DNA from 4 places in the Streptomyces sp. NPDC048057 genome. Region 3 is predicted to be linked to each of the others. Evidence: riboswitches for the same ligand, from Rfam matches in the RefSeq annotation. Region 3 holds a riboswitch; each other region holds the start of a gene.
The links. Region 3 has a riboswitch for cyclic di-AMP ahead of AB0E05_RS23970 (peptidoglycan DD-metalloendopeptidase family protein). Riboswitches for the same ligand answer to the same signal wherever they lie in the genome.
Positions count from the first base shown of each region.

Region 1: another riboswitch for cyclic di-AMP. It lies ahead of AB0E05_RS15225 (C40 family peptidase); the one in region 3 lies ahead of AB0E05_RS23970 (peptidoglycan DD-metalloendopeptidase family protein).
Region 2: another riboswitch for cyclic di-AMP. It lies ahead of AB0E05_RS05485 (M23 family metallopeptidase); the one in region 3 lies ahead of AB0E05_RS23970 (peptidoglycan DD-metalloendopeptidase family protein).
Region 4: another riboswitch for cyclic di-AMP. It lies ahead of AB0E05_RS29720 (transglycosylase family protein); the one in region 3 lies ahead of AB0E05_RS23970 (peptidoglycan DD-metalloendopeptidase family protein).

Region 1 covers NZ_JBEZNF010000011.1:141,045-148,394, reverse strand. The annotation lists gene bioD (dethiobiotin synthase) at 1-298, opposite strand, end outside; gene AB0E05_RS15245 (adenosylmethionine--8-amino-7-oxononanoate transaminase) at 295-1,671, opposite strand; gene bioB (biotin synthase BioB) at 1,664-2,836, opposite strand; gene AB0E05_RS15235 (8-amino-7-oxononanoate synthase) at 3,009-4,187, shown strand; gene AB0E05_RS15230 (ATP-binding protein) at 4,353-4,784, shown strand; gene AB0E05_RS15225 (C40 family peptidase) at 4,824-5,300, opposite strand; cyclic di-AMP (ydaO/yuaA leader) riboswitch at 5,304-5,500, opposite strand; gene AB0E05_RS15220 (hypothetical protein) at 5,807-6,115, opposite strand; gene AB0E05_RS15215 (ATP-dependent Clp protease proteolytic subunit) at 6,130-6,759, opposite strand; gene AB0E05_RS15210 (PASTA domain-containing protein) at 7,051-7,350, shown strand, end outside.
Region 2 covers NZ_JBEZNF010000004.1:42,788-50,137, reverse strand. The annotation lists gene AB0E05_RS05520 (HNH endonuclease family protein) at 1-399, opposite strand, end outside; gene AB0E05_RS05515 (hypothetical protein) at 571-810, shown strand; gene AB0E05_RS05510 (YciI family protein) at 1,033-1,443, shown strand; gene AB0E05_RS05505 (sigma-70 family RNA polymerase sigma factor) at 1,577-2,818, shown strand; gene AB0E05_RS05500 (MerR family transcriptional regulator) at 2,885-3,631, shown strand; tRNA gene AB0E05_RS05495 (tRNA-Met) at 3,707-3,780, shown strand; gene AB0E05_RS05490 (PP2C family protein-serine/threonine phosphatase) at 3,936-5,033, shown strand; cyclic di-AMP (ydaO/yuaA leader) riboswitch at 5,320-5,465, shown strand; gene AB0E05_RS05485 (M23 family metallopeptidase) at 5,477-6,469, shown strand; gene AB0E05_RS05480 (PrsW family intramembrane metalloprotease) at 6,719-7,350, opposite strand, start outside.
Region 3 covers NZ_JBEZNF010000020.1:171,561-178,910, forward strand. The annotation lists gene AB0E05_RS23955 (STM4012 family radical SAM protein) at 1-60, shown strand, start outside; gene AB0E05_RS23960 (STM4011 family radical SAM protein) at 71-922, shown strand; gene AB0E05_RS23965 (SGNH/GDSL hydrolase family protein) at 1,002-1,793, opposite strand; gene AB0E05_RS23970 (peptidoglycan DD-metalloendopeptidase family protein) at 1,977-2,987, opposite strand; cyclic di-AMP (ydaO/yuaA leader) riboswitch at 2,993-3,146, opposite strand; gene AB0E05_RS23975 (tyrosine-protein phosphatase) at 3,653-4,471, shown strand; gene AB0E05_RS23980 (DUF6126 family protein) at 4,497-4,679, opposite strand; gene AB0E05_RS23985 (XRE family transcriptional regulator) at 4,769-5,425, opposite strand; gene AB0E05_RS23990 (aspartate aminotransferase family protein) at 5,527-6,978, opposite strand; partial or broken gene AB0E05_RS23995 (transketolase C-terminal domain-containing protein) at 6,984-7,350, opposite strand, start outside.
Region 4 covers NZ_JBEZNF010000030.1:90,820-98,169, reverse strand. The annotation lists gene AB0E05_RS29735 (nucleoside triphosphate pyrophosphohydrolase) at 1-377, shown strand, start outside; gene AB0E05_RS29730 (cytochrome P450) at 763-2,028, shown strand; gene AB0E05_RS29725 (transglycosylase family protein) at 2,140-3,177, shown strand; cyclic di-AMP (ydaO/yuaA leader) riboswitch at 3,681-3,802, shown strand; gene AB0E05_RS29720 (transglycosylase family protein) at 3,806-4,528, shown strand; gene eno (phosphopyruvate hydratase) at 4,875-6,161, shown strand; gene AB0E05_RS29710 (septum formation initiator family protein) at 6,300-6,782, shown strand; gene AB0E05_RS29705 (DUF501 domain-containing protein) at 6,873-7,350, shown strand, end outside.

The DNA.
Region 1 (7,350 bases), on a different contig from region 3:
CGGCCTTCTCCACCGCGTCCGCCACGTCCTGCGGCCCCACCGTCGCGGCACCGGCCCGGTGCGCGGCGGTCGCCGGAGCCAGCGGCTCCGGGTAGCGCGCCAGCTCCAGCGTGCCCACCCCGCCGACGAGCCGGGCCACCTCGCCGACGTCGCCGGGCTCGTCGACCCGTACGCCCGTCTGGGCCGGCTTCACCACGGCGACGCTCCGGCCGCGCCTGCGGGCGTTCGCCGCGATCGCCGCGGTGACGACGGTCTTCCCGATCTCCGTCCCGGTGCCCGAGACCACGATGACGTTCATGTGTCGCTTCCGTTCTTCCGTCGAGTCGGCTCAGCCCGCGGCCACGGCCGCCCGGCGTCCGCCGCTGCGGCCGTCGATGCCGACGCCGCCGCCAGCACCGCCGTGCAGACCGTCGCCAGGTCCTCGTCGTCCATCACGAACGGCGGCATGACGTACACCAGGTCCCGGAACGGCCGCAGCCACACGCCGTGCCGCAGCGCCGCGTCCGTGGCCGCCGCCATGTCGACGGCGTGATCGAGCTGGACGACGCCGATCGCGCCGAGGACGCGCACGTCGACCACCCCGGGCAGGGCCGTCGCGGGGGCGAGCCCCCGGCGCAGCGCGGACTCGATGCGCCGCACCTCCCCGGCCCAGTCCTGCGACAGCAGCAGGTCGACGGAGGCCAGGGCGACGGACGCGGCGAGCGGGTTGGCCATGAACGTCGGACCGTGGGCGAGCACGGGCACCTCGCCCTGCGAGATGCCGTCGGCCACCCGCGAGGTGCACAAGGTCGCCGCCATCGAGAGATAGCCGCCGGTCAGCGCCTTGCCGAGACACAGCACATCGGGGCTCACCCCCGCCTGCTCGGCGGCGAAGAGCGTCCCGGTGCGGCCGAAGCCGGTGGCGATCTCGTCGAAGACGAGGAGGACGCCGTGCTCGTCGCACGCCTCGCGCAGCACCCGCAGGTACGCGGGGGAGTGGAAGCGCATCCCGCCCGCGTTCTGCACCACCGGCTCGACGATCACCGCCGCCAGCTCGTGGGCGTGCCGGGCCACCAACTCCCGCAGGTGGTCCGCGTACGCCTGCTCGTACGCCGCCGGCGGTGCGTCCGCGAAGACCTGCTCCGGCAGCACCCCGCTCCACAGCGCGTGCATGCCGCCGTCGGGGTCGCACACGGACATCGGCTGCCAGGTGTCGCCGTGGTAGCCGCCGCGCCAGGTCATCAGCCGTCGCTTCGCGCGGTCGCCGGTCGAGCGCCAGTACTGGAGGCACATCTTGACCGCGACCTCGACGGAGACCGAGCCCGAGTCGCTGAGGAAGACGTGCCGCAGCGGCTCGGGGGTGATCTCCACCAGGCGTTCGGCCAGCCGCACGGCGGGCTCGTGCGTCAACCCGCCGAACATCACATGGCTCATCCGCTCCAACTGACCGCGCGCCGCCTCGTTCAGGACGGGGTGGTTGTAGCCGTGCAGGGCGGACCACCAGGACGCCATGCCGTCGACGACCTCGCGGTGCCCGTGCACCGGCGTCGCCAGCCGCAGCCGTACGCCCGCGGCGGACTCCACGACCAGCGGGTCCGCGCGGCCGGGCATCGGCCCGTACGGATGCCACACGTGCGCCCGGTCCAGCGCCAGCAACTCGGCGACGTCCACGGCGGGCGGGGCCTCAGGCATTGGGGGCCACCTCGGTGCCGGCGCCCCGGCGGCGCACCGCCACCAGGTCCGGGCGCCCGGCGTCCGTGCGCTGGCCCGCGCCCTCCTCGGACCCCTCAGCGCCCTCAGCGTCCGGGACGTCCGGTCCGGGGGCCGAGCAGGGCGAACCGCAGCCGCCGCCCGCCCGGTGCGTCGGCAGCGTCGTCGTGCCCGCGCCCTCCACTTCGAAGCCAGCGTCCGCGATCATGTCGAGGTCCGCCTGGCCGGCCTGCCCCTCGCTGGTCAGGTAGTCGCCGAGGAAGATGGAGTTCACCACGTGCAGCGCGAGCGGCTGCAGGGTGCGCAGATGGATCTCGCGCCCGCCCGACAGCCGCACCTCCACGTCCGGGCAGACGAACCGCACCATCGCGAGGATCCGCAGGCACCGCTGTGGGGTGAGGTGCCACTCCTTCGCGAGCGGGGTGCCCTCGAAGGGGATGAGGAAGTTCACCGGCACCGAGTCCGGGTCCAGCGCGCGCAGCGCGAACACCACGTCGACCAGGTCCTCGTCGCTCTCGCCCATGCCCGCGATCAGCCCCGAGCACGCCGACAACCCGGCGGTCTGCGCCTGCCGCACGGTGTCGACCCGGTCCTCGTAGGTGTGGGTGGTGGTGATCTGGCCGTACGTCCCCTCGGACGTGTTGAGGTTGTGGTTGTACGCGTCGGCGCCCGCCGCGCGCAGCCGCTCCGCCTGCCCCGTGGAGAGCAGCCCGAGACAGGCGCACACCTCCACGTCCTCGTTCTGCTCCTTGATGGCCTCGATGGTCTTCGACACCCGGTCGACGTCCCGGTCCGTCGGCCCGCGCCCGCTGGCGACCAGGCACACCCGCTTCGCGCCGCCCGCGACCCCGGCCGCGGCGACCTCGGACGCCTCGTCCGGCTTCAGCCAGGTGTACTTCAAGATGCCCGCCGTCGACCCCAGCCGCTGCGAGCAGTACGAACAGTCCTCGGGGCACAGGCCCGACTTGAGGTTGACGAGGTAGTTGAGCTTCACCCGACGGCCGAACCACTGACGGCGCACCCGGCCCGCCGCGGCCACCAGGTCGAGCACGTCGTCGTCGGAGGTCGCCAGGACGGCGAGCGCTTCTTCCCGGGTCGGCAGCTCGCGCCGCAGCCCCTTCTCCACCAGCGTGTCCAGAAGGTCCATGGCGCCGATCCTGGCCTACCGAACTCCTCCGGGGAAAGTCGAAACCCCACAACAGCGCCGCGACGAAGTGTGTGTATGACCACATGGGTTACCCGGGCGCCGGCGATTAGGGTCTGTGAGCTGCCTACAAAAGCGCGGCCTGTGACACGAGCCGTACGAGGAGCCGAACGCCTTGCACCCAGACCCCTTCCACTGGCTCGACGACGCGGCCCGCGACCGGGAGCGGGCCGGGCTGGTGCGCACGCTCAGCCCCCGCCCCGCCGACGGCGACCTGCTCGACCTCGCCGGCAACGACTACCTCGGGCTCACCCGCCACCCGCACATCACCCGGGCCGCCGGCGAGGCCGCCCGCCGCTGGGGCGCCGGCTCCACCGGCTCCCGCCTCGTCACCGGCAGCACCGCCCTGCACGCCGAACTCGAACGGGAACTCGCCGCCTTCTGCGGCTTCGAGTCCGCTCTGGTCCTGGCGTCCGGCTACGCAGCCAACCTGGCGGCCGTCACCGCGCTGTCCGGGCGCGAGGGCCTGATCGTCTCGGACGCCGGCAACCACGCCTCCATCGTGGACGGTTGCCGACTGTCCCGGGCCGAGACCGCGATCAGCGCGCACGCCGACCCCGAAGCGGTCGGCAAGGCCCTGGACGCCCACCCGGGGCGCCGGGCCATCGCCGTCACCGACTCCGTCTTCTCCGTGGACGGCGACGCGGCGCCGCTCGCCGAACTCGCCGCCGTCTGCGCCCGGCGGGGCGCGGCCCTGCTGGTGGACGACGCGCACGGCTTCGGCGTGCTCGGCGACGGCGGGCGCGGCGCCCTGCACGCGGCCCGGATCGCCGGCGCCCCCGGCGTGGTGGCGACCGTCACGCTCTCCAAGTCCCTCGGCAGCCAGGGCGGGGCGGTCCTCGGCCCCGCCCGGGTCATCGACCACCTCGTCAACACCGCGCGTACGGTCATCTTCGACACCGGCCTCGCACCCGCCGCTGCGGGCGCTGCGCTCACCTCCCTGCGGCTGCTGCGCGACGACCCCGGGCTCGCCGGCCGGGTGCGCACGGCGGCCACGGACCTGTACGAGCGGCTGACCGCGGGGGGCCTCACGGCCGTACGGCCCGACGCCGCCGTGGTGTCCGTCCGGGCGCCCGCGCCGGAAGCGGCGCTGCGCTGGGCCGCCGACTGCCGCGCCGCGGGGCTCCGGGTGGGCTGCTTCCGCCCGCCGTCGGTGCCGGACGGGATCTCCCGGCTCCGGCTCACCGCCCGCGCCGATCTGACGCGGGAGCAGATCGCGGCGGCGGTGGAGATCGTGGTGCGCACGGCACCACCGGGCGCGCGAGGAGTGTCCAAAAACGGCCTTGCGTCGTAGAGTTCACCGCTTCGAGCGACGAAACGCTGCGCATCTTGGCGGATCGCCTCACCCGGCACCGCGATGAATGGCAGTGTGGCGCGCGAAGCACTGTCCGCGGCCGTCCGCGCATCCATCGGCTACGAAGTCGGAGCACGGCCCCGGTGGGAAAGGGACGACGTCGCCATGGCAGACCTCCAGGAAGCCACCATCACCCTGCCGAGCGAGCCCGCCTCGGTCTCCGCGGCCCGGAGGTTCGTCACCGGCGCGGTGACGGGGTGGGGGCTTCCCGCGGGGTCGGACGCCCTCGACACGATCCGGCTGATCGTCTCCGAACTCACCACCAACGCCGTGCAGCACACCTTCGGCCAGTCGCCCACCTTCCGGGTGGACGTGCTGCTGGAGCGGGACGAGGAACTGCGCCTCGGGGTGACGGACAGCCATCCGAAATGGCCCCAGCGGCTGCCGGCCGCCGTGCGCCAGGACAACGGCCGCGGCATGGTCATCATCCGCAGCCTCACGGCGCACAGCGGCGGGCGGCTGACCGTCAAGCCGACCGAGGACGGCGGCAAGACGGTCTGGATCACCCTGCCCTGGCCGGCTCGCCGGGCCGACTGACCCGGCGGGCCGGTGTGCTGACGGGCCGGCGGACCGCCGTCAGCGGACCCGGCCGTACGAGACGCTCCTGCTCCAGATCTTGTCCAGCTTCACCCAGGAACCCCGCTTGGGCGAGTGCCAGATCTTTCCCTTCCCGGCGTAGATGCCGACGTGGTAGACGCTCCGACCGGAGTGGAAGAAGACGAGGTCACCCACTTTTCTCTTGGCGGTGGAGACCCGACGCGTGGAGTTGTACTGCTGCTGGGCGGTCCGGGGCAGCTTCTTGCCCGCCTTCTTGTACGAATAGAGCGTCAGACCGGAGCAGTCGAAGCGGCGCGGCCCCGCCGCGCCCCACCGGTAGGGCGAACCCTTCTTGTCCGCGGCGACCTTGAGCGCCTTGCCCGCGTGTGCCGTTGCTGCCTGGGCCTCGGGCGAGCCGCCCGGTACGAGCATCGAGCCACCGAGTGCGGCGAGGGTCAGGGCGGACACCGCACCCGCCCGGCCGATCAGGAACGGGACGTTCATCTGCGCAGTCATGCGCAACCCTTCGTCAGCCGCCTGTGAAGGGTGACCTGTCGGGTTCGGGCGGACGAAGGTGCCCGGCCGCTGATGCGGCTTCACCCCGAGGAACGTCCGGCGCACCGGCCGTCCCGTACTGCTCGGGTCCTCCACTCCTGCCGAAGCACTCCTGTCGACCAGTCATCCGGAACGGCGGCAGGACTCGGCGTCCGTTCGGACCGCCCCGCCGAGGTGACGGGGGCTTGTCGTCCCAGGGATCTTGTCCCACGCCGTGCCGGATTTCCGAGTCAAAACGGCGGTATGTGAGTTTCAACACGAATGCGCCATTCAGGTGGACACGCCGCAATTTCCCACCGGGAGTGGACGCCGGGGGAGGCCCGCACCAGCGCTGGAATAGGACATTCCGCTAGAGGGATCGTCGTCCCGCGCAACTTGAGCGTATCGGCCGGGGGCGCCGCGACTACATCAAACGAGGTATCCGGGCGGGAACCCGAATGGCGGTTGACGTGTCGGATGACGGGCCGTCAAGGGGCAGGGTCGGCGGGGATGGTGACTCGCAGCGCCCGCCGTTCGCCGTCGAGCACCCGCAGCGCCCGGGCGAGGGTGGCCGCGTGCAGGGCGTCCTCCCCGCGGTCGTGCATCAGCGCCAGCGCGTCCTTGACCGCGACCGCCTGAGTCACCAGCGCCTGGGCGGCGCGCAACGAGGAGTACGTGAGGTCGCCACGGCTGGGGTTGATGCGTCCCACCAGGTCCACGATGCGCAGATAGCCGTCGATCAGATCGGCCTCGGCGCGGGTCAGCGCCGGCAGCGGCGGCAGTTCGGGCCGGAGCACGGGTGCGCCTTCCGTCAGCCGCGGCCGGTCAGTGACGACTTGCGGCTGCCGATCACGTGGTCCACCAGCCCGTACTCCTTGGCCGTCGCCGCGTCCAGGAAGGTGTCGCGCTCCAGGTCGGCGGCGATCTGCTCCGCGGACCGGTCGGTGTGCCGGGCGAACAGCTCCACCATCAGGGCGCGCAGCCGCAGGATCTCCCGCGCCTCGATCTCCAGGTCCGACGGCATGCCCCGGGCCGGCTCGTCGAGCGCGGGCTGCTGGAGCACGATCCGCGCCCCCGGCAGGGCCAGGCGCTTGCCGGGGGCGCCCGCGGCCAGCAGCAGCGCCGCGGTCGAAACGGCCTGTCCGATGCAGGTCGTCTCGACGTCGCAGGTGATCACCTGCATCGTGTCGTAGATCGCGAGCATCGCACTGAGCGAGCCGCCGGGAGAGTTGAGGTAGAGCGAGATCTGACGCTCCGGCGCCGCGTACTCCAGGTACAGCAGTTGGGTGATCACGTCGTTCGCCGCGGTGTCGTCGACCGGCGTCCCGAGGAAGACGATCCGCTCTTCGAGCAGCTTGGCGTAGGGGTCGAGGGTGCGGTTCCCGTGCGCGGTGCGCTCGGTGAACTGCGGCAGGACGTATCGGGCGACGGGCTGCGTCATGGCGTACCTCTCCTCGGTCCTCGACGGGCGCGCTGCGACCGGCCCCGTCTGTGCTTCCGTAAGAAACGTACAGGACGTACAGAAATCCATGAGGGAGGGTGCCCCTGAAGATGGGGGTCGATTTGCTGGTCAGGGGCCGTTCTCGTGTCGCGCGGGCGCACTTGCGACGAGGGAGAGCGCAAAAACTACACATCATGATCACGAATCCATCACCTTCCGGCGGTCTGTCTGTCTCCACCGATCCGCCGCGGTTAGGTTCGGGGCCTCAAAAGAACGTGTTGGGGAGATCGCATGACGTGGGGCGGGCAGTCGCAGCAGGCGCCGTGGGGCGGGCAGGCTCCGAAACCGCAGGGACCCGGCTGGGCGCGCAAGCGCTTCGTCGTTCCCGGAGCCGCCGTCCTCTTCTTCATGGGCGTCGGCATCGGTGCTTCGGGCGGGGGCGACGAAGGGGAGAAGGGCGGTCGTGCCGCGCCCGGGCCCACCGTCACGGTCACGCCGCGGGGCGGTGCGGCGCCGGCTCCCGCGGTGACCGCCACCGTGACCGCCGCGCCGGCCAAGACGCCCCGCACCACCGCCGGCGTCGCGCATGCC
Region 2 (7,350 bases), on a different contig from region 3:
GTCGATGTCGAGTGCGGACGCCGAGTCCACCACGGTGTCGTCGTAGTACGACCACCAGGAGCCGCCGCTCAGGGCGCAGCGGGCGCCGACCGTGGGGGCTTCGACGGCCTCCGCGATGAGGACCTCGTTGCGGGTGTTGCAGCCGTCGGGCTTGAGGCCCGCGTTCCAGTGCTTGAACGCGTCGCGCGTGTAGCCGGTCCGGCTCTCGGTCGCGACGGGCAGCCGGCCCACGGCCACGGCGAGGGACAGGGTCTCGGCCACGCGCGCGGAGGGCGCGGCTGCGGAAGGCGCCGCGGCACGAGCCGACGCGGCTTCAGGCGCCGCAGCGGCCGGGGCCGTTGCCGCGACGAGGGGGAGAAGGGCGAGTGCGGTGGTCACGGTGACGCGTGTCAGGTTGATGATCACATCAATCTGACTACGCGGCCTTCGCCCTTCTGCGGTGCTATGAATCGACTTGCTGGGCCGGACGGGCGTACCCGTTCACCCTGGAAACGTTTCAGCGCCCCGGGTCACTCCTCCGCACCGCCCCCACCCCCGTGACCCGCCCCCCTCCGCGGGCGTTCTCCCGGCATGACCAAGACCAAGCGCATCCTCGCCGCCGTCGCCCTCGCCGCCGGCGCCTCCGCCCTCTCCGTCTCCGGTGCGAGCGCGACCGGGCACGTCGACGGGCAGACCGCCACCGACGCCACCTCCCTGAGCCAGCTCGACCAGCTCGGCGAGCTGAACCAGCTCAACCAGCTGATGGAGGTCCCGAACCAGCTCGCCCCGCTGCTCGACCCCGTCACCCAGCTCGTCGGCGCCGTCCAGTAAGACCGCCCGCAAGAACCTCACGAAAGAACCAGCCAGCACCGTCCCGTTAGAAACCGCAGGTCACAGCGGATACGGCACCCGCACGCCCGCCGCTCGGAAAAAAATCCCAGAAAGTTTCCCGGGCCGTGTAGAGAACCCGTCACCGGCTCCGACGTCTCTTGTGAGAGTTGCCCACCGGGGGCAGCCGAAGGGGAAGAACCCCCGCGTCACAAGGAGCGAACCATGAAGTACTTGGTGATGATCCAGGGCAACCAGGCCGCGCACGAGGCCATGACGGGCAAGGCGTCGCCCGGCTACCCCGCGTGGAGCGAGCAGGACATGCAGGCCATGTTCAGCCACATGGGCGCCCTCAACGACGACCTCGCCGAGAGCGGCGAGCTCCTCGACGGCAACGGACTCGCGGAGCCGGCCAAGACCCGTCACGTCCTGGCGGGCAAGGACGGCAAGCCCGTGATCACGGACGGTCCGTACGGCGAGACGAAGGAAGTCCTCGCGGGCTACTGGGTGCTCGACTGCGCAAGCCTGGAGCGGGTGACCGAGATCGCCGCCCGCGCCGCGGCCTGTCCCGTCCCTGAGGGCACCATCTGCTCGCCCCTCGTCATCCGGCCCATCATGGAGGCCCCGGAAGCCTGACCGCACTGCACTGCACTGCACTGCACTGCACCGCACCGCACGGCGCTGCACCGCACCGCCGGAAGCCACCCGGTCCGCCGCCCGGACGTCGCACGGCTGACCGCTGTCGGTGGCCTGTGATACGTACGACCACATGAGCAACACGCGTCGTACGCCCACGATCGAGGACCTGCTGCGCCATCACGCGCCGCAGGTCCTCGGTGCGTTGGTGCGCCGTTACGGGCACTTCGACCTGGCCGAGGACTCCGTCCAGGAAGCGTTGCTCGCCGCCGCCCAGCAGTGGCCCGCCACCGGCACTCCGGACAATCCGCGCGGCTGGCTGATCAAGGTCGCCTCCCGCCGGCTGACGGACCTGCTGCGCAGCGAGGAGGCCCGGCGCCGCCGGGAGGAGAGCGCCGCGCAGCTCGCCCCGCGCGACTCCTTCACCGCACCGGCGCCCGGCGACGACCGCGCCCCCAGCGAGGACGACACCCTCACCCTGCTCTTCCTGTGCTGCCACCCCGATCTGACGCCGGCCGCGCAGATCGCCCTGACGCTGCGCGCCGTCGGCGGACTGACCACCGCGGAGATCGCCCGTGCGCACCTGGTGCCCGAGGCGACGATGGCCCAGCGCATCAGCCGGGCGAAGCTGAAGGTGAAGGAGGCGCCGTTCCGGCCGCCCGGGCCCGCCGACCGGGACCAGCGGCTGGCCGCCGTGCTCCAGGTGCTGTACCTGATCTTCAACGAGGGGTACACGGCGACGTCGGGCGCCCGGCTGCACCGCTCCGACCTGGCGCACGAGGCGATCCGGCTGACCCGGCGCATACGGCTGCTGCTGCCCCGCGAGGGCGCGGTCACCGGGCTCCTCGCGCTGATGCTGCTCACCGAGGCCCGTGCCGCGGCCCGTACCGGGCCCGACGGCGAGATCGTCCCGCTCGACGAACAGGACCGCACGCTCTGGGACCGGGACGCCGTCGCCGAGGGCACCGAGCTGGTCGAGGAGGCGCTGGCACAGGGCCCGGCCGGGGTGTACCAGCTCCAGGCGGCCGTCGCCGCGCTCCACGACGAGGCGGCCAGCGCGGACGACACGGACTGGCCGCAGATCCTCGCGCTGTACAACCTGCTGGTGGAGATCGCGCCCGAGCCGATGGCGGAGCTGGGACGCGCGGTGGCGGTGGCGATGGTGCGCGGGCCCGAGGCCGGGCTCGCCGAGGTCGACCGGCTGGCGGACCGGCTCAGCGGACACCACCGGCTGGACGCGGTCCGCGCCCATCTGCTGGAGCGCTCGGGGGACGTGGCCGGCGCGCGCGAGGCGTACCGACGGGCGGCCGGGCTGACCCTCAGCGCACCCGAGGCGCGCTACCTCCGGATGCGCGCCGACCGGCTCGTCCCCTGACGCCCGCCTTGCCCGGGTTCTTTGCCGGTTGACCTTTACGCAACGTCAAGTTCTACCGTTCACGTCATGGAGTGGTCGATCCAAGAGGTCGCCCGACGCGCCGGCACGACGAGCCGCACCCTGCGGCACTACGGCGACATCGGGCTGCTGGAGCCGTGCCGGGTCGGTGCCAACGGCTACCGCTACTACGGCGCCGAGGAGCTGGTGCGCCTCCAGCGCATCCTGCTCCTGCGCGAGCTGGGGCTCGGGCTGCCCGCCATCGCCGAGGTGCTGGCGGGGCAGCGGGACACGGCCGCCGCGCTCCGCGCCCACCTCGGGCTGCTGGAGCTGGAGCGGAAGCGCATCGGGCGGCAGATCGCCTCGGTGCGAACCACCCTGCACAAGACCGAACGAGGGGAGGAACCGATGGCTGAGGACGTGCTCGACGGCTTCGACCACACGCAGTACGAGCAGGAGGTGACCGAACGCTGGGGCGCGGACGCCTGGGAGCGCAGCGACCGCACCTGGCGTTCGCTGAGTGAAGGGGAACGCCGGGACCACCAGCGCGCCCACGACGAGATCGCCCGGGACTACGGGCGGGCCCTCGGGGACGGGCACCCGGCCGACGGCGAGGTGGCGCAGGAGGTCACCCGGCGGATGTACGCCTGGCAGTCCCTGATGGGCGCCCCGTCGAAGGCGCACTTCGCCGGGCTCGGCGAGATGTACGTCGCCGATCCGCGCTTCGGGCGCCACTACGACCGGCACGGCGAGGGGACGGCGGTCTTCGTGCGGGACGCGATGGCGGCGTACGCGGAGCGGAACCTCACCGACTGAGACCCCCGTGATCATCGACTGAGCCCCAGGTGGTCGCGAGCACTGCTCCGGATGGCGTAGAGTTGTGTTCACCGACGCGGGGTGGAGCAGCTCGGTAGCTCGCTGGGCTCATAACCCAGAGGTCGCAGGTTCAAATCCTGTCCCCGCTACTGAAGGCCACGGCCCGGCACTCGATTCGAGTGCCGGGCCGTGGTCGTTCTCCCGTTCTCCCGCCCGCCCGGGCTCCACGGGCGTCCCCCGACCGGCCCAGCCGGCTCGCCGTCCGTGCCCGCCGCACCGAGGCTGAGGGGGGAGGAGAGCACCCGTGGCGGAGGAAGAGCAGCGGAACAACTTCGGTGCCCGGCGCTTCGCGCGGATGCTGCCGGCGCTGATGATCATCGTCGGGGTGGTCTACGACCTCTCGACCCCGGGGAAGTTCACGGCGGTGCCGATGTTCACCGCCGCCCCGCTGATCGCCGCCCCGTTCTTCTCCTGGGCCGTCACGCTGGCGACCGGCGCCTTCGCCGTGCTGACCGAGCTGGCCCTGGACGTCTACAACCACTCGCTCGGGCAGACCCAGGCGTACACCGAGCTGACCACCGTCTTCACCGTCTCGGTGCTCGCGCTCTTCATCAACCGGGTCGTCGCGCGCAGCAACGAGCGGCTGGCCTCCGCCCGGGTGATTGCCGAGACCGCGCAGCGCGCCGTGCTGCCCACCCCCGCCGAGGAGATCGGCGGGCTGCGGATCGCGGCCCGGTACGAGGCGGCGCTCGCGGACGCGTTCATCGGGGGCGACCTCTTCGCGGTGCAGGACACCCCGCACGGGGTGCGGCTGGTGGTCGGGGACGTACGGGGCAAGGGGCTCGGCGCGGTGGAGGCGGTGGCCGTGCTGATCGGCTCGTTCCGCGAGGCGGCCGAGCAGGAGAGCGCCCTGGAGGGGGTGGCGGAGCGGCTGGAGCGGGCGCTGACCCGGGAGGCGGGGCGGCGGGGCGAGGCCGACGTGGACGCCTTCGAGGGGTTCGCCACCGCGGTCATCGCGGAGATCCCGCACGGCCTCGGGGTCGTACGGCTGGTGAACCGCGGGCACCCGGAGCCGCTGCTGCTGCGCGGCGACGGAGGGTTGGGGCGGCTGGCGCCGGGGGAGCCGGCGCTGCCGATCGGAATGCAGTCGCTGGGGGAGTGGCCGGACCGGGTGGACGAGCACCCGATGCCGCCGGGGGCGACGCTGCTGCTCTACACGGACGGCCTGTCGGAGGCGCGGGACGCGTCCGGAGCCTTCTATGAGCCGGGCAGCCGGCTCGTCGGGCGCGCCTTCCCGGGCCCGGGGGAGCTGTTGGACGCGCTCATCGACGACGTCCGCCGGCACACCGGGGGCGGCTCCACGGACGACATGGCGCTGCTGGCGGTCACCCGGCCCGCCTAGGGCCTGATCCGTAGGAGAGACCCCAGCTCCCGCCGACGGTCCACGCAGCGTAGTCGAACGACTGCTCGGAGCACGCCATCTGACGTACTGTCAGGGCCATGGCAGGGTCGAGGTGCGGGTTAAACCTCGTTCGGGCCGCTCAAGTCGCCCGAATCCGGCCGCTTGTGTCCCGGTTGGTTCCGCGATCTTCGTTAACGATCATGGGGACCGGCTTGGAATCCGGTCCGGGTGTCTATTAACGTTCGATAACGCAGCGCGGTCGTCCCAGTCGCCGTCAGGGCGACGCCGTGCGCACGCGCCGAATCCCGCAAGGGAACCGGGGAACCACCTCTTGGGGTGAATCGGATGCTTCGCAGCCTGCGAAGCGTTCCGTAGGAGACCTTCCTGCTCCGAACCCGTCAGCTAACCCGGTAGGCGAGAAGGAAGGAAAGGAGTACGCCTCAGTGGCGTCCAACAGCCCTGCCCCGGAAGCTCCTGCCGGGTCCTCCAGGACCGGTGCCTTCAGCGAAAACGGGGCCGAGCGCTCGTACGGCGAGTGGAACCCCAGCGCGGACACGGTCGGCTCCTCGCGCGGTCGCCACCGCGTCCTGCGCCAGCAGCGCAGGGCCTTCGCCCGTAGCTCCACCGTCCTCGGCGTCGGTGTGATCGCCGCGGTCGGCGCGGGTGGCATCGCCACCGCCCAGAACAAGCCCCCGGTCGCCATCTCCCTCCCCGACGGTCTCGGGGGCGGCGACGGCAAGGACGATGACGGTAACGAGCCGTCCACCGAAGGCTCCAGCGAGCTGATGGCCATGGGCGCCACCGCCGAAGGCGGCGCCGGCGAGGCCCTGCGCTCCAGGATCCTCCAGCAGGCCGAGCAGCAGCAGGCCCAGGCCGAGGCCGCGAAGCAGGCCGCCGCCGACAAGGCCGCGAAGGAGAAGGCCGAGGCGGAGGCGCGCGCGAAGGCCAAGGCGAAGGCCGAGGCCGAGAAGAAGAAGGCCGAGGCGGAGGCCAAGGCCAAGGCGGAGGAGGAGCGCAAGGCGAAGCTCGCGAAGATGTTCGCGCTGCCGCTCTCCTCGTACAGCATCTCGGCGACGTACGGCCAGTCCGGTTCGATGTGGTCCTCCGGCCAGCACACCGGCCTCGACTTCGTCGCCTCGGCGGGCACCCCTCTGAAGGCCGTGGGCGCCGGTACGGTCAAGTTCGCCGGCTGGTCCGGCCCGGCGTACGGCTACCAGGTCATCCTGGAGCTGAACGACGGCACCGAGATCATGTACGCCCACATGCAGACGGTCGGCGTGAGCGCGGGCCAGAAGGTCGTCGCGGGCGACGGCGTCGGGCGCGTGGGCGCGACCGGCAACGTCTCCGGTGCGCACCTGCACATGGAGGTCAAGACCCCGGGCGGTGCCACCATCAACCCGGCGTCCTGGCTGCAGAGCAAGAACCTCAACGTCTGAGCAGCGAGTCCCGGGCCCTGAGCTTTTGGCCCGACGACGGCTGCGACGAGCGGGCGCCGGCTTCCTCGCACTGCTGAGTTCCCTGAGCTCTTCCGGCTCTTGGGCATGGGGCGCGCTCGTGCGCCCTCAGCCGGCTGCCGGCCGTGCTCGTACGCCGTCCCCGAAATCGCCGATGGCCCTGGTGTCACCCCCCGACGCCAGGGCCGTCGGTCTTTTCCGCCGGATCTTGGCCAGCGATACGTCCCCGCGTCACACGCGGTACGGGTTGTAGCCCTCGTAGTCCCGGTACGGCGGGGGCACCCGGACCGCGCCCGTCGCCCGGGCCGCGTACGTCAGCGCCGGGCTCGCCACCTCCTTGCGCCGCCACATGTGGTGCAGCAACTCCTGCTCCCGTGCGACGAAGTCAGGGTCGACCGCGCCGCGCTGCGCCCGGTGGCGGAGGAAGGCGAGCGAGGTCGCGAAGCGCTGGTACTCCGCCACCGCGTGCGCCGCCGCGGACCCCTGCGTACGCCGGGCGAAGTCACGGGCCGCGGTGCGCGCCCGCATGGAGGCCAGCGCGGAGGGCTCGGCGGACGCCAGCCAGCCGGCCGCCGCGTACGCCGGCAGCGCCGTGGAGACCGTGCGCAACTCCCGCTGCCGGGACCAGATCGTCAACCACGTCAGCAGGCCGAAGGCCGGGACCATGAACAGCGCGTACACCGCGTAGAAGCCGAACGGGCCGAGCATCGACGCCGAACCGTTCCACAGCGCGTGCACGCCCATGGCGAGGACGAGCCCCAGCAGCGGCAGGGCGGTGCGGCGGAACCTGCGCCGGCGGGCCGCCAGCGCGGCCAGCCCGAAACCGATGCCCGTGAGCACCGTGAACAGCGGGTGCGCGAACG
Region 3 (7,350 bases):
GGTCCCGAGCTGTTCTCCCCCGCCGTGCGCGCCCGCATGGCCGCGTACGAGCCGAAGTGAGGGGCGCACGATGGATCTGACGGTGTTGTACCGGGGGCCGCTGGCGTCCTGTGACTACGACTGTCCGTACTGTCCGTTCGCCAAGCGCCGCGACAGCCCGGAGCAGTTGCGTGCGGACCGGGCGGCGTTGGAGCGGTTCACCGGCTGGGTGGCGGAGCAGTCGCAGGACCGGCTGTCGGTGCTGTTCACCCCGTGGGGCGAGGGCCTGGTCCGCTCCTGGTACCGACGTGCCATGGTGGAGCTGTCGCGGCTGCCGCACGTGCGGCGGGTGGCCATCCAGACCAATCTGTCCTGCCGTACGGACTGGCTCGCCGATGCCGACCTGGACGCGCTGGCGCTGTGGTGCACATACCACCCGGGGCAGACGCCGTACGAACGGTTCCTCGCCAAGACGCACGAGCTGGGACGGCGCGGGGTGCGCTTCAGCGTCGGGATCGTGGGGCTGCCCGAGCACCTGGAGCACGCCCGCCGGCTGCGCGCCGAACTGCCGGACCACGTCTATCTGTGGGTGAACGCGGCGGAGGGACACGCGTACTCGGACGAGGCGGCGGACGAGTGGACCGCGCTGGACCCGCTGTTCCCGTACAGCCGCCGGCCGCACCCCTCGGCGGGGCTGCCGTGTCGTACGGGTGAGTCGGTGGTCTCCGTCGACGGGTCGGGCACGGTGCGCCGCTGTCACTTCGTCCCCGCCGAGTTGGGGAACCTCTACGACGGGTCGTACCGCGCGGCACTGCGTCCGCGGGCCTGTCCGCTGGCCGTGTGCGACTGCCACATCGGCTACGTCCACCTGGAGTCGCTGCCGCTGTACGACGTGTTCGCCGGCGGCGTGTTGGAACGGATCCCGGCGCACCCGGCCGGGTAGTCGGACGGGCCCCGCCGCGTCCCGGCGGGGCCCGCTCGATCACGGGGTCATGCGGTCGGGCGGTCGTGAGGCCGCGGCGTCACAGCGGGAGCAGGTCCGGCCGCTTCGCCACCACGTCGTCGCCCGAGCTCTCGCCGCGCAACCGCCGCCCGATCCACGGCACCAGGTACTCACGGGCCCAGTGGATGTCGTCGCGCCGTACTTCCAGGGTGCCGCGCACCGGCTGCGGCGGCCACGGCTGGTCGGGGTCGGCCGGCACCTCCAGCCCGAGGACCTGTGCCGCCCGCAGCGCCACCCGGGTGTGCCCCTCGGGCGACAGGTGCAGCCGGTCGGGGTCCCAGGCCCGGCGGTCCTGGACCGACTTGAGCGACCACAGGTCCAGCACCGGGCAGCCGTAGCGGTCCGCGATGGCCCGCACGTGCGCCGTGTAGGTGGCGACCTTGCCGCGCAGGTGGCGCAGGACCGGCACGTGCCGGGTGTCGAATCCGGTGGTCACCATGACCGTGCCGACCGCTGCGGTCAGTTGGGACACGGCTCGTTCGAAGCGCTCCGCCACGTCGTCCGGGTCGCTGCCCGGTCGGATGATGTCATTGCCCCCCGCACAGAACGACACCAGGTCCGGGGCGAGTTCCTTCGCCCTCGGCACCTGCTCCTCCACGATCTGGTCGAGGAGCCTGCCGCGCACCGCGAGATTGGCGTACCGGAAGCTGTGCTCCGGTTTGCGGTCGGCCAGCAGGACCGCGAACCGGTCCGCCCAGCCGACGTACGTTCCGTCAGGTCCCGGGTCCCCCACGCCCTCGGTGAAGCTGTCACCGATGGCTGCGTACGACCCGAATCCGCCCTTGTTCTCTGTTCTCGAATCGTCTGCCACAAGAACTCATCTTCGCCCTACAGATGTGACCTACGCGACCGTAGGGAGGGGTTGACGCGCAGTGATTTATCACACCGGAGATGGCGAGGTGATGGGGAATACGCCGAATCCCCCACGGAACGGAGGGCTCCGTGGGGGATTCGGGAGGGCCGGGTCAGCGGCCGGTGGCGCGGTGCGCCGGGGTCAGAGCGAGACGCCGTGGCTGCGCAGGTGGGCGACCGGGTCGATGTCCGAGCCGTACGACGGGCCGGTGCGGACCTCCAGGTGCAGGTGCGGCCCGCTGGAGTTGCCGGTGGAGCCGACCTGGCCGATCGACTGCCCGCCGGTCACGCTCTGTCCGGCGGAGACGGAGAGGGAGGAGAGGTGGGCGTACTGGGAGTAGGTGCCGTCGGTGTGCTTGATGACGACCTCGTTGCCGTACGCACCGTTGTATCCGGCGGAGACGACCGAGCCGGGGCCGATGGAGCGGACGCCGGTGCCGGTGGGCGCGGCGAAGTCGACACCGGTGTGGTAACCGCTGGACCACATGGCGCCGGAGGCGCGGTACGAGGTGGAGACCTGGGCGTTGGCGAGCGGGGCGGCCCAACCGCTGCTGGTGCCGGTGGAGGAGTCGGAGGACTCCGCGGGCGCGGTGGTGCCGCCGGTCGCCTTCTGGGCGGCCGGGGCGGCGGGCGCGGCCTTCGGCTCGACCTTCTTCTCGACCTTGTCGCTCTCGGTCTTCTTCTCGGCCGGCTTCTCGACCTTCTTCTCGGCCGGCTTCTCGGCCGGCTTCTCGGCCGGCTTCTCGGCCGGCTTCTCCGCCTTCGCGGCGCCCTTGCCGTCGGCCTGCGCGCCGACGGTGAGCTTGAGGCCGGGGTGGATCAGCGAGGGGTTCTCGCCGACGGCCGCGCGGTTGTCCTGGTAGAGCTGCTGCCAGCCGCCGTCGAGCCGGTGCTCGTCGGCGATCTTGGACAGGTGGTCGCCGATGACCACGACGTACGTGGTCGGCGCGGCGGCGGCCTTCTCTGCGGCCGGGGCGGCGGAGGCCGAGACCGGGGCGACGACAGGGGCCGCGGGCGCGGTCTGCTCGGCGGCGTGCGCGCCGGTGGCGCCCATCAGGGGAAGGGCGATGGCGGCGCCACCGGTGCCGGCGGCGACGAATCCACGGGTGAAGGCCGTCGACTTGGGACGGCGGTGCTTGCCCTGTGCGGACATGGTGCTGTTCCTCTCCGACGCCTGCGAGGTGAGCTGTCGGGTTCGAGCTGGAGATGCCCGGCCGCGCGCTGGGCGCGACTTCACCCCGAGCCGTCCGGAGTCCGGACCGGCGTACTACCTGGGTCCCCCGCTCCTGCCACAGGTGGGTGGGTGATGATCCGGGCGGCGGCAGGATGAGGCGGTCCGTCCGGAGTGCCGTGACCGTAAACCGGCCACATCGCCAGGAACAAGCCATGACGGCCCGCGCCCGGACCACATGGATCATCGCGCCGGCCGCCGGCAGTCACCCTCCGTGGACGCCGCCCCGTCAACTCCCGCCCGCCGGACGCATCCCCTTTCCGGACAGCCGCCACACAACGTCACCATTGTGATCCTGCTCATGAGGGGCGCCCATCTCCCCCATAGCCGGGGCACGTTATACCGAAGAGCGCATTACTCAATCAATCCGGACAGATGAGACGTTTCCTCGGCGGTCATCAACGTCGGAGTCGGAGTCGGATGACGCTCGCGTCCAGGTCGCGCGCACGGGCGCGGGGAGGCGGGGTGCGGCACGGGCCGGGGACCGGTCCCTGACGATGATTGCCCCAGGTACCGATGTCGTATCGTCGGGAACACGCCACAGTCGGCGACGAGCGCCGGCGGCAGCGACTTCTCCAGGAGCCTTCGTGACGCAGCAGGTGCCGCAGGTCCCCTCGACCGAACCCCAACTGACCGGGGTCCGTAACTTCCGCGACGTCGGCGGGCTCCCGACGACGGACGGTCGGACCGTGGCGCACGGTCGGCTCTTCCGCAGCGGACACCTGGCCCACGCGACCGGCGAGGACGCCTCGTTCCTGACCTCCCTCGGCCTGCACACGATCTTCGACTTCCGCAACGCGGCGGACATCCGCCTCGAAGGGGCGGACGTGACGCTGCCGGGCGTGCGGAACGTGAACCTGCCGCTGAGCGACCCGGCCGACGGGGCCGAGTTCTGGCAGATGGTCCGCTCCGGCGACCTCGACCAGCTCCGCGCCCTGCTGGGCGACGGCCAGGCCGCGAACCGGATGATCGCCTCCTACCACATGATCATCACCCAGCGCACGGCCGAGCACAGCCAGGTGCTGCACGCCCTCGCGCAGGACAGCGTGCCGGCGCTGATGCACTGCGCGGCGGGCAAGGACCGCGCGGGGCTGTCGGTCGCCGTGGCGCTGCTCGCGGTCGGCGTGGAGAGGGAGGCCGTCGAGGCGGACTACCTCAAGTCCAACGACCCGCACCGCCGCTATCTGGTGCGCCGCGCCGAGGGCGCGCCGGCGGGGATGTCCGCCGAGGTCATGGAGCTGCTGAGCCCGCTCTTCGACGCCCGGGCGGAGTACCTGCACACCGCCTTCGACGCCATCGAGCAGACCTGGGGCGGGATCGAGCCCTACCTCACCGAGGGCCTCGGCCTCACCCCCGAGACGCGCGAGCGGCTGCGGGCGCGCCTCGTCGACGGGGACGGCGCCTGACGCGAACGCGCCCGGGCCAGCGGGGCTACTTGGCGCCGACCTCGAAGAGCAGGTAGAGGAAGCCGGCGAAGACGTGGCCGGCGACCAGGTAGGCGAAGAGCCGGATCCAGATGCCCTTCGGGAACTTCCCCTCCTCCTTCTTCTCCCGCCGGGACGCGGCGGGGTCGGGCAGTGCGGCGCCTTCGGGCGCCGTCGGGTTCTCGGTCATGACTGGCCTCTGCTTTCCCCGGCCCCAGCGGGCCGGACCAGAAGTGCGGATGTCAGGAAGTGCGGACGGGTGCGTGGGGACCGCGGGCGTCAGAGGTGCGGATGGAGGATGTCCGGGCTCTGGAGCAGGGTGTGCACGAACAGCATCTCGGCGCCGTCGCGGGTGGCCGCCGCGATCCGGTGCGGGGTGAGCGAGTCGTAGTGGGCGCTGTCGCCGGGGCCGAGTTCGTGCACGGCCTCGCCGAGGCTGAGCCGTACTCGCCCGTCCAGCACGTACAGCCACTCCTCGCCGGGGTGCACCCGCACGAGATCGCCCTGGGCTCCGTACGGCACGATCAGCCGCAGCGCCTGCATGGCCCGCCCCGCCCCGCCGACCTGGTGGTACGTCCAGCCGTCGGCCTCCGACGGCTCGCGGCGACCGGCGCGGATCACGGGGTCGTGCTCGGGCGCCAGCTCGCCCAGGAGCTCGGCCACTGTCGTACCGTAGATCCTGGCGAGGCTGAGCAGCATCGGCAGCGAAGGCTGTCGGCGGCCGGTCTCCAGTCGGGACAGGTGCGCGGGCGACAGTCCGGCGCGCTGCGCCGCGGCTTCCAGGGTCAGTCCCCGGCGGCGGCGCAGGTCGCGCAGTCGGGGCGCCACGTCGGGCAGCTCGACCGGTGCGCCGGCGCCCTGCGGCGCCGGGGGCGCCGCGGCGGGGACCGCCGGGGTGCGGGGGTCCGGGGGGTGGCCCCCGGGAGGACTCTGCATGAGTCCATTGCGCCAGGAAAGTGCCTCTGAGGCAACTTTCTTGCCTCAGAGGCAAAAACTTCGCCGAAGACGCAGGTCAGCGCGGCGTGTCGGCACTTCGGTCAGCGGTTGGCGACGGCCTGTTTGACCAGGGTCTTGCCGAAGTCCCACATCAGTCCGCTGCCCGCGTGCGCCTCGTCCATGACCGCGGTGAAGGCGGTGACGAAGCGGTCCACCTCGCGCTCGCCGATCGTCAGCGGCGGAATCAGCTTGATCACCTCCAGGTGGTCGCCCGACACCTGGGTCAGGATCCGGTGCTTCTGGAGCAACGGCACCACGACCATCTGCGCGAAGAGCCCCTTGCGGGCCGCCTGGAGCACGCTCCAGCGGCTGCGCAGCCGGAGCGAGTCGGGGCGGCCGAACTCGATGCCGGTCATCAGGCCCCGGCCGCGCACCTCGTGCAGGAACTCGTAGCGGTCCACCAGCGCACCCAGCCGGGACCTGAGCAGTTCCCCGGTCGTCCGGGCGCGGGCCACCAGCCCCTCGTCCTCGATCACCGAGAGCACCGCGAGGCCCGCGGCCATCGCCTGGGCGTTGGACCCGAAACTGGCGGAGTGGACGAGGACGCGGTCCATCGACGAATAGACCTTCCTGAAGATCCAGTCCTTGCCGAGGGTCGCTCCGACGGGCACGTACCCGCCGGACAGGGCCTTGGCGACGCACACCAGGTCCGGCTCCACCCCTTCCTCGTGCTGGTACGCGTAGAAGTCCCCGGTCCTGCCGAGGCCGGTCTGCACCTCGTCGGCGATCAGCAGGGCCTTGTGGCGGTGCAGCAGCTCCTGGGCGGCGCGCAGGAAGCCCGGCGGCGCCTCGTGCACGCCCTTGCCCTGGATCGGCTCCACCACGAGGGCGGCCACGCCCCCGCGGGCCAGCTCCCGCTCCACGGCCGCCAGGTCGCCCAGCGGCACGGCGGTGTCCGGCAGCAGCGGTGCGAAGCCGTCGCGGAAGCCCGACTCGCCGTTGACGGAGAGCGAGCCGCAGGTCAGCCCGTGGAAGGCGTGCGCGCAGTAGAGCACCCTGGGGCGGCCGGTGGCGTACCGGGCGAACTTCAGGGCCGTCTCCACCGACTCCGTACCGCTGTTGGAGAAGAAGACCCGGTCCAGGTGCGGGCTGTGCGCGAGCAGCTGTTCCGCGAGCAGCCCGGGCAGGGGCTGGCAGTCGAAGCGGGTGAGGTCGGCCAGCGAGGCGTCCAGGACGTCGTGCAGTGCCTTGCGGACGACGGGGTGGTGCCGGCCGAGGCCCATCACGCCGAAGCCGGCGAGCATGTCGAGGTAGTCGTTGCCGTCGGCGTCCCAGAAGTACGCGCCCTCGGCCCGCTCGTAGGTCTTGTCGAAGCCGATGGTGTGCAGCATCCGCGGCAGTTGGTGGTTGAGGTGCCGGGAGTGCAGTGCGTAGCGCTCGGCGCCGCGCTCGGCGAGCAGCGCCGTCAGGTCGAACCCTCCGGTGCCGCCCGGGGGCGCCGCGCCGGAGGCCGCTTCGGGATGCGACTCGACGCCTGTCGGCAGGTCGGTCATGTGCCTCAGTGCTCCTTGCCCGTCGCAGAACCCGTCGCAGAACCGGCCACGGAACCGATCGCAGAACCGGTCACGGAACCCGCCGCCGCGTCCTTGAGCGCGTCCGTGCGCTTCCCCGCCAGGGCGGCGCTGATGTGCCCGGCGATCTCCACCGGTGTCAGGCCCACGTCGGCGAGGACCTCCGCCCGCTTGGCGTGGGCGAGGAACTGCTCCGGGAGGCCGAGGGTCCGCAGCGGCACGTCGACGCCGGCGTCGCGCAGCGCCTGCCCGATCGCCGACCCCACGCCCGCGCTGCGGCTGTTGTCCTCCACGACGGCGACCAGGCGGTGCAGCGCCGCCAGCGGCGGGAGGTGTTCGTCGACGGGTTTGACC
Region 4 (7,350 bases), on a different contig from region 3:
CCGTCGACGACGTCGCCGGGACGATCGTGGACAAGCTGATCAACCGCCATCCGCACGTCTTCGGCACGGAGACGGCGCGGACGCCGCAGGAGGTGCGGGACATCTGGCTGCGCACCAAGGCGACGGAGAAGCAGCGCGACTCGGTGACGGACGGGATCCCCCTGGGCCAGCCGGCGCTCGCCCTCGCGGGCAAGCTCGCGTCCCGCGTCCGCACGGCGGGGCTCGACGTTCCGCTGCCCGCGGGAGAGGGCGTGGGGTACGAGCTGCTGGCGCTGGCGGTCGCGGCGGACGCGTCGGGCGTGGACCCCGAATCCGCCCTCCGCGCGGCGACCCGCGCGTACCACGCGTCCATCCGCGCAACGGAGTCGTCCCGCTAGGGCGTGTCTTACGGACCTTGCTGGGCTCGCGTGCCCTGGTGCCGCTCCCCCTGGGCCTTCGGCCCGGGAGGTACCCCCACTCCGCCCTGTCGTCGGTCGCCAATAGCCCCCTGTGCCCTGCGGGCACGGTGGTACCCCCAGCGCCTCTGAGTCGCTTCCCCTTCGTCGCTTACCTGCGGGACGGAGGGTTTTCAGGGGCGCGGGGAACTGCGCGACAAGCCACGCACGGTCTGCACAGACCAGCGCACCTGTGGGGCTACGGCGGGTGGGTCAGGGGCGCCGGGGCACCCATGCCCGCAGGGCACTGGGGCGCGGGGGAACGTGCGGCAAGCCCACCACCCGGCCGCGCGCCAGCGTACGCGTACCCGCGGGATACCGTCGGCGCATGCACGCGACTCCCGGCCAACCCACACCCCCGCTCTTCACCTGGGAGTTCGCCACCGACCCCTACCCCACCTACGCCTGGCTCCGCACCCACTCGCCCGTCCACCGCACCACCCTCCCCAGCGGCGTCGAGGCGTGGCTCGTCACCCGGTACGCCGACGCCCGGCAGGCCCTCGCCGACCCGCGGCTGTCGAAGAATCCGGCGCACCACGACGAGCCCGCCCACGCCAAGGGCAAGACCGGGATCCCGGGGGAGCGCAAGGCGGAGTTGATGACGCACCTGTTGAACATCGACCCGCCGGACCACACCCGGCTGCGCCGGCTCGTCTCCAAGGCGTTCACGCCCCGCCGCGTCGCCGCCTTCGCGCCGCGCGTGCAGGAGCTGACGGACCGGCTGATCGACGGCTTCGCGGACCGCGGCAGCGCGGACCTGATCCACGAGTTCGCCTTTCCGCTGCCGATCTACGCGATCTGCGACCTGCTGGGCGTGCCCGCCGAGGACCAGGACGACTTCCGGGACTGGGCGGGGATGATGATCCGCCACGGCGGCGGCCCCCGCGGCGGCGTGGCGCGCTCCGTGAAGAAGATGCGCGGCTACCTCGCCGAGCTGATCCACCGCAAGCGGGAGACGCTCGGTGCCGAGAGCGCCGACGACGACCTGATCTCCGGGCTGATCCGGGCCAGCGACCACGGCGAGCACCTCACCGAGAACGAGGTCGCCGCGATGGCGTTCATCCTCCTCTTCGCGGGGTTCGAGACGACCGTGAACCTGATCGGGAACGGCACGTACTCCCTGCTGCGCAACCCCGCGCAGCGCGCCCTGCTCCAGGAGTCCCTGGCGGCGGGTCAGACCGACCTGCTGGCGACGGGCGTGGAGGAGCTGCTGCGCTACGACGGGCCGGTGGAGCTGGCGACCTGGCGGTTCGCCACCGAGGCGCTGACGATCGGCGGGCAGCGGGTCGCCGAGGGCGACCCCGTCCTCGTCGTGCTCGCCGCCGCCGACCGCGACCCCGAACGCTTCGACGGGCCCGACGTCCTCGATCTGTCCCGACGTGACAATCAGCACCTCGGGTACGGGCACGGCATCCACTACTGCCTGGGCGCGCCACTCGCCCGCATCGAGGGGCAGACCGCGCTGGCGACCCTGTTGCGACGCCTCCCTGACCTGCAACTCGCCGTGGATCCGACCGATTTGCGCTGGCGCGGTGGTCTGATCATGCGTGGACTGCGCACGCTTCCCGTGGAGTTCGGAGCTCCAACTTACTGACGGAGCATCAACTCTGTGATGTTCGCGTTATCCCGGCTGCATCGACTTGTGACTGACGTTGGAGTCCGGCTACGTTCACCCCCGTCTCAGCCGTCAGCGAAAGGCAACCGCATGCTCTCCGGGAATGGTCGACATCGCCGTCCTCGCCAGGCCCCGGCCCTCGTCGTCGCCGCGGGGGTGACGGGATCCGCGATCGCGATCCCGCTCCTGGGCGCGGGGTCGGCGTCCGCCGCGGACTCCGCCGTCTGGGACCGCGTGGCGGAGTGCGAGAGCGCCGGGCAGTGGAGCGCCAACACCGGCAACGGCTACTTCGGCGGGCTCCAGTTCTCGCAGGAGACCTGGGACGCCTTCGGCGGTGCGCAGTACGCGGAGCGCGCCGACCTCGCGAGCCGTTCGCAGCAGATCGCGGTGGCGGAGAAGGTGTTGGCCGCCCAGGGGCCGCTGGCGTGGTCGTCCTGCGGGGCGAACGCGGGGCTGCCGGGCGTCAAGGCGCCGAAGGTCGACCCGGGCGCGCTGCCGACGCCCTCCGTGCCGGCCGTGCCGTCCCCCACCTCGACCCAGGGCGTCGGCAACGGCGTCGGGCCGGGAACCGGTGCGGACGAGGGCAAGAAGGCCGGCGGCAAGCACCGCGGCCCGGCCGCGACCGAATCCTCGGCGACTCCTGCGACTCCTGCGACCCCGGACCCCTCGGGCACGAGCGAGGGTACGGAGAAGAGTGCGGGGAAGGGCGCGGGCGAACAGCGCGCGACCGACGACACCCGGGCCTCGCGCAGCGACACGCCCGGCCGCGGCGACTCCGTCCAGCCCGCCGACCCGGGCAAGGCGGCCGGCGCACCGGCGAAGGGCCAGCAGAACGGCGGCTCGACGGGCACCGGCACCGACAGCGGCGCCGGCAAGGACGGCGCGACCCCGGGCAACCCGGGTGCCGCCGCCGACGTCCAGAAGGAGAAGGGCGAGGCCGGCGGGGACACCGCGACCGCGTCGCCCGGCACGTACACCGTCCGCCCCGGGGACAACCTCTGGGCCATCGCGGACGCGCAGGACCTCCCCGGAGGCTGGCCGGCGCTGTACGAGGCCAACCGCGACGCGGTCGGCGCTGATCCCGACTTGATCCTGCCTGGTCAGAACCTTGACCTCGGGGTGAAGTAGCCCGATTCCGGGGCACGTTGAGGCAGGGTTTTGCCGGCTTTTGTCCGTTTCTGCGTAAGTGAGACATGTGTCTCTCTGCTCGAACGGGCTTCCGTGGCCGAGCGGAACGACGCATTCCGTGCCCCACCTGCGGAAACGGAGGTTTCCGGAAGGCCGTGATGGGCGTTTTCTCCCCGATGTTCCTTCTTTGAACATCGGGGAGGGCTGTGTTTACGGTCTGACCGCTCGCCAAAGCGGGCACCACTGACCGTCACGCCGAATCCTGCCGTCGGTCGGGGGGAACAGTCGTCGCGAGAGCGCCGAAGGCAGGAGCGGGGGACCCACGTACGTGCCGGTCCCGTCCACCCCGGGGAGACCCGGGGCACGGACACCGGCTGGGCGTGTCTGATGGATCGGGCTGGACCAGCGAGCGGGGTCTGGTGCCGTGGATATCAAGGCGGAGGAGGGAGTCGACGCGGAGCGTCGGCGACCGACGACAACGCGGCGAGGCGCGGTGTCAGGGCACGCGAGCCCAGCCAGATCCGTCAGACACGCCCTAGGGGTGAAGCCGCGCCGAGCGCGCGGCCGGGCAACTCACTTGGCCCGAACCCGACAGCTCACCTCGTAGGCGTCGGTGAGGAGATCCACCATGCTGTTTTCCAGCAAGGGCAAGCACCGCCGCCCGTCCAAGGCCGCCAAGTTCGCCGCCTTCGCCGGCATCACCACCGCCGCGATCGCCGCCCCGCTGGTGGGCGCCACCTCCGCCTCCGCCGCCACCGCCGCCGAGTGGGACAAGGTCGCCCAGTGCGAGTCCGGCGGCAACTGGTCCATCAACACCGGCAACGGCTACTACGGCGGCCTGCAGTTCTCCGCCTCCACCTGGGCCGCCTTCGGTGGCACCAAGTACGCGTCGAACGCGCACCTCGCCTCCAAGTCGCAGCAGATCGAGATCGCCGAGAAGGTCCTCGCGGGCCAGGGCAAGGGTGCCTGGCCGAGCTGCGGCGTCGGCCTCTCCAAGGCCGCGTACAACGGCGGCGGCGCCGAGCAGGCCCCCGCCCCGAAGCAGGAGCAGCCGAAGCAGCAGCCCAAGCAGGAGCAGCCGAAGCAGCAGCAGGCGCAGCCCTCGCAGGAGCGCGCCGAGGCCCCGACCACCCGCTCCGAGCGCCCGTCCGCCCCGGCCAAGTCCGCGCCGAAGGCCGGCGGCTTCGAGAAGGGCGACGGCGAGTACGAGGTCCAGTCCGGCGACACCCTGAGCAAGATCGCCGAGACCGAGCAGGTCGAGGGCGGCTGGCAGAAGCTCTTCGAGCTGAACAAGGACGTCGTGGACGACGCCGACGTCATCTACCCGGGTCAGCAGCTCCACCTGAGCTGACCCGTCGCGAACCCACGGGCCGTCACCCCGACCCGACCCCCCACGGGTTCGCCACTCACGGCCCCGGGCCGGCGCGCTTCCCCCGTACGCGCCGGCCCGGGGTTCTGTGTGTCACGGGTGCGCCGCGCGCCCGCGCCGATCGTCGATGGCCCGCGTCTGAGCAGGCATCCGCGCAGTTGAGAGGCGTTACCCGGCAGTAGCTGTGCGCCTTTCGGCCGGGGTGAAGTTCTTCGCACTCTTTTTCGTCCCAGGGGGCGGGCAGCGGCCGGTCGGCGCCCCCCAGCCGGTTAGGCTCTTGCCGTTGGGCCGCTGAGCCCGCACCCCACGCGTCACATCCCAGAAGGAGATGCTCGTGCCGTCCATCGACGTCGTCGTAGCCCGGGAAATCCTGGACTCCCGAGGCAACCCCACGGTCGAGGTCGAGGTCGGCCTCGACGACGGGAGCACCGGCCGCGCCGCCGTGCCCTCGGGTGCCTCCACCGGTGCCTTCGAGGCCCTGGAACTCCGCGACGGAGACCCGAACCGCTACCAGGGCAAGGGCGTCGAGAAGGCCGTCCTCGCCGTCATCGAGCAGATCGGCCCGGAGCTCGTCGGCTACGACGCCACCGAGCAGCGCCTCATCGACCAGGCGATGTTCGACCTGGACGCCACCCCGGACAAGTCGTCGCTGGGCGCCAACGCCATCCTCGGCGTCTCCCTCGCCGTGGCGCACGCCGCCTCCGAGGCGTCCGACCTGCCGCTCTTCCGCTACCTCGGCGGCCCGAACGCGCACCTGCTGCCCGTTCCGATGATGAACATCCTGAACGGCGGCTCGCACGCCGACTCCAACGTGGACATCCAGGAGTTCATGATCGCCCCGATCGGCGCGGAGTCCTTCTCCGAGGCGCTGCGCTGGGGCACCGAGGTGTACCACACCCTCAAGAAGGTGCTGAAGGGCCGCGGCCTGTCCACCGGCCTCGGCGACGAGGGCGGCTTCGCGCCGAACCTGGACTCCAACCGCGCCGCGCTGGACCTGATCATCGAGGCGATCAAGGAAGCCGGCTACGTCCCGGGCAAGGACATCGCGCTCGCGCTCGACGTCGCCGCCTCCGAGTTCTACAAGGACGGCTCGTACGAGTTCGAGGGCAAGTCCCTCTCCGCCGCCGAGCTGACCGAGTACTACGAGGAGCTGGTCGCGGCCTACCCGCTGGTCTCCATCGAGGACCCGCTCTTCGAGGACGACTGGGCCGGCTGGAAGGTGCTCACCGACAAGCTGGGCGCCAAGGTCCAGATCGTCGGCGACGACCTCTTCGTCACCAACCCGGAGCGCCTGGCCCGCGGCATCGAGGAGGGCTCCGCGAACGCCCTGCTCGTCAAGGTCAACCAGATCGGTTCGCTGACCGAGACCCTGGACGCCGTCGAGCTGGCCCAGCGCAACGGCTTCAAGTGCATGATGTCCCACCGCTCCGGCGAGACCGAGGACGTCACCATCGCCGACCTGGCCGTCGCCACCAACTGCGGTCAGATCAAGACCGGCGCCCCGGCCCGCTCCGAGCGCGTCGCCAAGTACAACCAGCTCCTGCGCATCGAGGAGATCCTGGACGACGCGGCCGTGTACGCGGGCCGCAGCGCGTTCCCCCGCTTCAAGGGCTGATCGGCCCCGGCAGCCAGTCGTGCGGTACGTCCCCGGCCGCGGTCCCGTACCGTGTCCGGGGACGTACGCGCGTACGTCCCCCGATGGCACCGACCAGACGGCACCGACGGAGCAGCCGGCGCAGGGGAGGCGGAAGAGATGGCCCGAAGGAAGCCCGGGACCGGTGACGGACGGTTCTCCACCGCGACCAGGCTGCGACTGCTCGGCGAGCAGACCGCCGCGCGCGTGTACCGCTCCCAGACCAAGCGCCAGGCGCGCCGCTCCCGGCTGACGGGCCGGGCGGCCTTCCTCGCGCTCGTCGTCTGCTCCCTCGTCGTGGCGCTGGCGTACCCGATGCGGCAGTACGTCTCGCAGCGCGGCGACATCGCCGACCAGCGCGAGCGGATGGCCGACGCGGAGCAGCAGGTGGAGCGGTTGCGGGACGAGAAGGCGCGGCTCCAGGACGACATGTACGTCCGCCGCCTGGCCCGCGAGCACCTGCACTACGTGCTGCCCGGGGAGACCGGGTACATCATGATCGACCCGGAGGCGGCCGAGCAGCGCCGCAAGGACGAGGGCTCGGCCGACCGGCCCTGGTACTCGAACGTCTGGGAAGGCGTCGACGACGCGGACCGCGACTGACCGCGCACCGGACCCACGCGGCACGCACGACGACGCAGCACCACGCAGCACGACGACGCAGCAACGTAGAACGACGGATCCAAGGCAGGCATGGAAACCCCTCCACCCACCACCGAGCACACCGCCCCCACGGACGACGACATCGCGGCCTTCCAGCTCCAGCTCGGGCGCCCGCCGCGCGGTCTGCGGGCGATCGCCCACCGCTGCCCCTGCGGACTGCCGGACGTCGTCGAGACCGCGCCCCGGCTGCCCGACGGCACCCCCTTCCCCACGCTGTACTACTTGACCTGCCCGCGCGCCGCCTCCGCGATCGGCACGCTGGAGGCCAACGGCGTGATGAAGGAGATGTCGGAGCGGCTGGCGACGGACCCCGAACTCGCCGCCGCCTACCGGGCCGCGCACGAGGACTACATCGCGCGCCGCGACGAGATCGAGGAGCTGACGGGCTTCCCGAGCGCCGGCGGCATGCCGGACCGGGTGAAGTGCCTGCACGTCCTGGTCGGGCACTCGCTGGCCGCGGGCCCCGGGGTCAACCCGCTGGGCGACGAGGCCATCGCGATGCTGCCCG